DNA from 3 places in the Georhizobium sp. MAB10 genome. Region 2 is predicted to be linked to each of the others. Evidence: predicted binding sites of a transcription regulator. Region 2 holds the regulator's gene; each other region holds the start of a gene.

Region 1 (2,270 bases), 1.5 Mb from region 2:
AAGTTCGCCGGTGGTCATGTCGGGATCGATCGTCACGCGCTCGGTGAGGGCAACGGGGCCGGTGTCGAGGCCGGCATCCATCTTCATCACCATCATGCCAGTTTCCGCGTCGCCCGCCATGATCGCGCGGTGAATGGGGGCCGCGCCGCGCCAGCGCGGCAGGAGCGACGCATGGCCGTTGAAGCAGCCGTGATGGGGCGCATCGAGGATCGGCTGCGGCAAGAGCATCCCATAGGCGACGACGACGGCGACGTCAGGTTTCAGCGCAGCGAAAGCTGCCTGCTCCTCGGCGCTTTTCAGGCTTGTCGGCGTGCGCACGTCAAAGCCCAGGAGTTCGGCCTGCTGGTGCACGGGCGACTTGACGGGAGCCAGGCCTCGACGGCCACCGGGCCGTGGCGGCTGGGTGTAGACGGCGAGGATCTGATGCCCGTCCTGCGCCAAGGCGGCAAGCGTCGGCACCGCAAATTCCGGCGTTCCCATGAAGACGATCTTCAACGGCATCGGATCTCTTTCCGCAGACGCAGCCGCCTGCCGGCCAGTTCAGAGCGCCGAGGCCGGCCGCGACTTGGCGAGCTTGGTGAATTTGCGCACGACCATATCGCGCTTCAGCTTCGAAATGTGGTCGATGAAGAGCACGCCGTTCAAATGGTCGAGTTCATGCTGGAGGCAAGTGGCGAGAAGGCCATCGGCCTCGACGGTGCGCTCGTGACCGTCGATGTCCAGGTGACGCACGGTGACCCGTGCCGGTCGCTCGACCTCGGCATAATAGTCGGGGATGGAGAGGCAGCCCTCTTCATAGACCGACCGTTCATCCGAGGATGCCAGGATCTCCGGGTTGATGAAAATCTGGGGCTGGCGGCCCTCCTCTTCCTTCGCGACATCGATCACCAGCAGTCGGCGCGGCACACCGATCTGGATGGCGGCCAGGCCGATGCCCGGCGCATCATACATGGTCTCGAGCATATCATCGACGAGCCGGCGCACGTCGCCATCGACGCGTTCGAGCGGCTCGGAGTGCTGGCGCAGCACGGGATCGGGAAGGAGGACGAGTGGCTTGATGGTCATGCCCGGCAATTAAGCATCGCCGGCTTTCTCGTCAATCTTCCGCTTGCGCAACGAGGCCTCTGGGCTTGCAGGTCACCGCGAGACCGTTAAGCCTGTTCACGTTTTGATCTGGCATGGAGCAGAAATCCGTGTAGGATTTGGGGATGGTCGACTTGTCTCTCCTCGCGCAGCCTCTCTTCACCCTCGGCGATACCGCCGTCAGCTTCGGCATGGCTGGTGCTGCGTTGCTGGTGGTTCTCGCCATCCTGTGGATGTGGCGCTCCGCCGTCCGGCGTACCGAACGTGCCGAGCTCGTGCAAGCGGCGGAGGAGAGCGAGCAGCGGCTTGCCGAGATCCTCAAGGCGCAGTCGGAAATGCAGGGACGCATGGCGACCATGGCCGAGCTTTTCGGCGCACGGCAGGCGGAACTCAATCAGTCGATCCAGCAGCGGCTGGACGGCATGACGCAGCGGCTCGGCACGACGCTCACCGAGCAGACGCGCTCGACACACGAGAACCTGACGAAGCTTCAGGAGCGCCTTGCCGTCATCGACACGGCGCAGAACAACATCCAGTCGCTCGCCAAGGATGTCGTGGGGCTGCAGGCGATCCTCACGAACAAGCAGACGCGCGGTGCGTTCGGCCAGTCGCGCATGGAAACCATTATCGCCGATGCGCTGCCGATGGGCAGCTACACTTTTCAAGCGACGCTTTCCAACAATCAGCGGCCCGACTGCCTGATCCATATGCCGAATGGACAGCCCTCGCTTGCGATCGACGCCAAGTTTCCGCTCGAAGCGTGGCATGCCATCCGGGCGGCGGAGAATGCGGAAGCGGCGAAGCCGGCTGCGCAACAGTTTCGCCGTGACATGGACGTGCATATCCGAGCCATTTCGGAAAAATATTTGATCAAGGGCGAGACGCAGGACACGGCGTTTCTCTTCGTGCCGTCGGAATCGATCTTCGCCGAAATCCACGAGAATTTCGAGGAGATCGTCCAACGCGCGCACCGTGCCCGCGTTGTCATCGTCTCGCCCTCGCTGCTCATGCTGTCGATCCAGGTGGTGCAGGCGATACTGCGTGACCAGCGCATGCGCGAACAGGCGCATCTCATCCAAGGCGAAGTGGGAAAGCTGATGATGGATCTGACGCGGCTCGATCAGCGCGTGCGGAACCTGCAGACCCATTTCGGCCAGACGCAGAAAGACATCGACCAGATCGTCACT
Region 2 (2,270 bases):
GAGCCGTTACGGCGCTTCTGTCGCTTGCGCTGCTCATCCTGGTTTTTACGCGAACCTGGCTGCGAGGTGCCGCTTTGATACCCGCGCTGGCCGCTGCCCTCATTATGGCGGCCGAACTGCGCGCCGATCGACCCTTGCTGCTGATTGCCGAGGACGCTCGGCTGGCCGCGATCCTGCGCGAGGACGGCCTGGCAACCAACCGAGCGCGTCCGAGCAGCTTCATCTTCGATCAATGGGCAACGGCAACCCGGCTTGCGACCCATGTCCCGCCAATCGTCGCTGTCGACGACCAAGCCCAACTGTTGTTAGACGAGATGACTTCCGATCCGGACGAAGCTGAAGCCGAGATCGACCCTGCCATTGCCTATGGGATGATGCGCCAGGCAGTCCGCGAATTGGATGACGGGCAAATGATCGGCGTGTTCCAATGCCGCCGAGGCGCGTTTTGCGTCGCACGGCTGGAAAACGGCACAATGGTCGCGTGGCTGGAGGAGCCGGCCTATGTCGGTCCCGCATGCGACATGACCGATATCGCCATCATTCCGATACCGCTGTCGATGCGCCAATGCCGCTCCGGCGCGAAGCTCTTCACCGCCCGTACACTGCGTGAAACCGGCGCGATCGCCGTCTACGCGGCGTCGACGGGAGAAGGCTTCGCGGCGAACGAGGCGCGAGCGGCGGGCACGGGGTCGGGTACACAATTCGACCCGCAGCCGACGTTCCGCTTCGAGCAGTCTGCCGGCCGAATGCGCGCCTGGACGCGGCACCGCTATTATGACTGGAGAACGGGCAGTTTTACCGAGCCTGGCGGGGATGACGCCTCTTCCGTCAACACACACATGAGCGAAGACAGAAGAGCTGCCGACAGCATCGATCAGTGATAGCGCCGGATGAGCCCGACGAGCTTGCCCTGGATCTTGACGCGATCCGGTCCGAAAATCCGCGTTTCGTAGGCCGGGTTGGCGGCCTCGAGCGCGACCGACGCACCTTTGCGACGGAAACGCTTCAACGTCGCTTCCTCGTCGTCGACCAGAGCCACGACGATGTCGCCTGGATTGGCCGTCGACGAATTCTTGATGATGACCGTGTCGCCGTCAAAGATGCCGGCTTCGATCATCGAGTCGCCCTTGACCTCGAGCGCGTAGTGCTCGCCGCCGCCCAGCATATCCGGCGGCACGGCAATCGAATGGGTATTGTTCTGGATGGCGGAGATCGGCACACCCGCCGCGATGCGGCCCATGACGGGCACGCTGATGGCGCGATTGTCGTTGTCGCGCGGCATCTCGCTCTGGCGGCGCTCGGCTGCGATCTCGGGCTTCGGCGTCTTGCCAAGCGATCCTTCGATGACACTCGGCGAAAAGCCGCGACGCTGAGGCACTGCCGCGTTGTAGCTATCCGGCAGCTTGATGACTTCCAGCGCACGCGCACGGTTTGGCAGACGGCGAATGAAGCCACGTTCCTCTAGCGCGATGATGAGGCGGTGGATCCCCGATTTGGACGCGAGATCGAGGGCTTCTTTCATCTCGTCGAAGGATGGCGGCACGCCGCTTTCCTTCAGGCGCTCATGGATGAAAAGAAGCAGTTCCTGCTGCTTACGCGTCAACATCGGCTGCTTAGGCCCCCGCTTGATCGGATGGAAACAAATGTGGAACACACTCTATCTGTTCCTTTTGTGTTCCGCAAGTCCAACAGGGAAACCGACGGCTAGATTCGTCGCAGCAGGATTGCCCGCACAGTGTCTCCTGCCTTGGCCGCGGGAGCAAATGGTGGCCGGACGACGAGGCCGTCTGCCTCGGCGAACACGCGCATCATGGAGGAATCCTGCTTGGTGGCCGGCCTGACGACCAACGTTCCATCCGCCCGTCGGCTCATCGCCGCGCGCAGATAATCCTGGCGCACGTCGTTTTCGGCCAGGTCTACGTCGAGGATTGCGTCGACCGCCTGCACATGATGGGTGCGGCCGACGAGCTTTGCGATCAGAGGCGTCAGGAAGACGTGCGAGCAGACAAGGCTCGAGACAGGGTTGCCCGGAAGCCCGAGAACATGCATCGGGCCGATGCGGCCGCTCATCAGCGGCTTGCCCGGCCGCATTGCGATCTTCCAGAAGGCAAGCTCGAGACCGCGCGATTCCAGCACTTTGCGAACCAGGTCGTGATCACCAACCGAGGCGCCGCCAAGCGTCACCAAAATATCGGCGCCGGCCGCCTGGGCGGAGTCGATCGATCGGTTCAGGCCATCCAGCGTATCGGCAGCAATGCCGAGGTCGATCG
Region 3 (2,270 bases), 420 kb from region 2:
CGGCCGGCCCCGATCGTCCCGCCAGCCTTTGTGTGTCCGGCTTTTATCGTTCGTCTCAAACCCTGTCCAGCATTGCCAATGCGCGCTTTGCAGCTCCCCGAAACGGAGTGCGGCGGACCCGGATGGGCCCGCCGCAAATCGATCGCCACGAAAGGATTGGAAGACCGCGCGCCGTCAACCGGCCGCGGCGTCGTCCGTGTCGTTGTCCGGCAGGCCGTCATCGAAGAAATTCTCCGCGATCAGGCCGGCATTTTGACGAATCGCCGTCTCGATCTCGCGGGCCGTGTCGGGGTTGTCCTTGAGGAACTGGCGGGCGTTGTCGCGGCCTTGCCCCAGACGCTGGCTGTTATAGGAGAACCAGGAGCCGGACTTGTCGACGATCCCGGCCTTGACGCCCAGATCGATCAGCTCGCCGGTCTTGGAGATGCCTTCGCCATACATGATGTCGAATTCGATCACCTTCAGCGGCGGCGCCATCTTGTTCTTCACGACCTTGACGCGGGTCTGGTTGCCGACGGTCTCGTCGCGGTCCTTGACCGAGCCGATGCGGCGGATGTCGAGGCGCACCGACGCATAGAATTTCAGCGCGTTGCCGCCCGTCGTCGTTTCCGGCGAGCCGAACATGACGCCGATCTTCATGCGGATCTGGTTGATGAAGATGACCATGCAGTTCGACTTGGAAATCGATGCCGTCAGCTTGCGCAGCGCCTGGCTCATCAGACGCGCCTGAAGGCCCGGCAGGCTGTCGCCCATCTCGCCTTCGATTTCGGCGCGTGGTGTCAGCGCCGCAACCGAATCGATGATCAGCACGTCGATTGCACCCGAGCGAACCAGCGTATCGGTGATCTCCAGCGCCTGCTCGCCATTGTCCGGCTGCGAAATCAGAAGGTTCTCCAGATCGACGCCGAGCTTGCGGGCATACACCGGATCGAGCGCGTGCTCGGCATCGATGAAGCCGCAGATGCCACCGCGCTTTTGCGCTTCCGCCACGCAGTGCAGTGCGAGCGTCGTTTTGCCCGAGCTTTCAGGGCCATAGATTTCAATGATACGGCCCTTCGGCAGTCCGCCAACGCCGAGTGCGATATCGAGCCCGAGCGAGCCGGTCGGTACCGTTTCGATTTCGACCACCTGCTCGTTGGAACCGAGCTTCATGATCGAACCCTTGCCGAACGCGCGCTCGATCTGAGAGAGCGCCGCGTCGAGAGCCTTGCTTTTGTCCACCGAATTGTCCTCTACGAGCCGCAGCGAGTTCTGTGCCATATGTTCCACCTTTAGGTTATTCGAGCCGGACAGGCAAACGTGCCCTCTGTTCTCGTTTGTACCCATTTTGTTCTCGTTTGGCAAGCGCTTTCTAAGGCACTGAATTTGCATCTTTATCTTCTGTCTATTCCCGGATTGTTCCGCGCATGATCAGCATGAAACGCAAAACGATACCAGGCCACGCGTCGCCCATGTCGAAGGCCGATTGCCGATGAGCCGATTCCTCGTCATCGGCGGTGCGCATCTCGATCGGCGCGGCCAGGTGAAGGGCGCGCTGCATCTTCACGCCAGCAATCCCGGGCATTGGGAGGAGACGGCCGGCGGCGGCGCATTCAACGCCGCCCGCAATCTCGCGCGGCTGGGGCATGCCGTCCGGCTGGTGGCGCCGCGCGGCGGCGATCCGGCTGGCGAGACCGTCGGCCGGGCAGCCGCCGATGCCGGCGTCGAAGATACGCCGATCACCTTCCTCGATCGGGCAACGCCCACCTATTCGGCGATTCTCGATAGCCAGGGCGATCTCGTCGTCGCGCTCGCGGACATGGCGCTTTACGATGCCTTTTCGCCCCGCCAGTGCGATCGCCGCACCCTGCGCGATGCCATCGCTGATGCCGATGCGGTGCTGGTCGATGCCAATATTCCCGAGGCAACGATTACTCGTCTGGCGCGGCGGTGCGGCGAGGCAGGCCGCCCCTTGTCCGCCATCGCCATCTCGCCGGCCAAGATCGTGCGGCTGAAACCGGTGCTTTCCGCCCTCTCCTGCCTGTTCATGAACCGGCGCGAGGCCGAAGCGCTCGTCGGCCCGCTTGCAGAGGATGGGCAGGCGCAGGCCGAGCAGCTGCGCTCTGCAGGCATAGCCCGCGCCATCGTTACGGCTGGCAGCGGCCCGGCACTTGCCTTTGATCAGCAGCAGACGTTCCTCTTGTCCGCGATCGAAGGCTGCACCATCGTCGATGTCACGGGCGCCGGCGATGCGCTTGCTGCCGCCACGCTCGGAGCTCTTCAGCCCGGCC

Evidence for each region. The regulator LexA, encoded in region 2, represses DNA repair genes until DNA is damaged. The targets are predictions, from matches to a motif close to TGTTCNNNNTGTGTTCNG.
Region 1: PU133_RS00385 (DNA recombination protein RmuC) is a predicted target of LexA. The motif match lies at 1,159-1,176, and genes of this name have one in related genera.
Region 3: recA (recombinase RecA) is a predicted target of LexA. The motif match lies at 1,318-1,335, and genes of this name have one in related genera.

The regions. Positions count from the first base shown of each region.
Region 1 is NZ_CP118314.1:72,606-74,875, forward strand. Features, by position in the region: gene fmt (methionyl-tRNA formyltransferase) at 1-501, opposite strand, end outside; gene def (peptide deformylase) at 541-1,065, opposite strand; gene PU133_RS00385 (DNA recombination protein RmuC) at 1,209-2,270, shown strand, end outside.
Region 2 is NZ_CP118314.1:2,650,893-2,653,162, reverse strand. Features, by position in the region: gene PU133_RS12600 (ComEC/Rec2 family competence protein) at 1-881, shown strand, start outside; gene lexA (transcriptional repressor LexA) at 875-1,606, opposite strand; gene glp (gephyrin-like molybdotransferase Glp) at 1,705-2,270, opposite strand, start outside.
Region 3 is NZ_CP118314.1:2,230,383-2,232,652, reverse strand. Features, by position in the region: gene recA (recombinase RecA) at 175-1,260, opposite strand; gene PU133_RS10395 (carbohydrate kinase family protein) at 1,472-2,270, shown strand, end outside.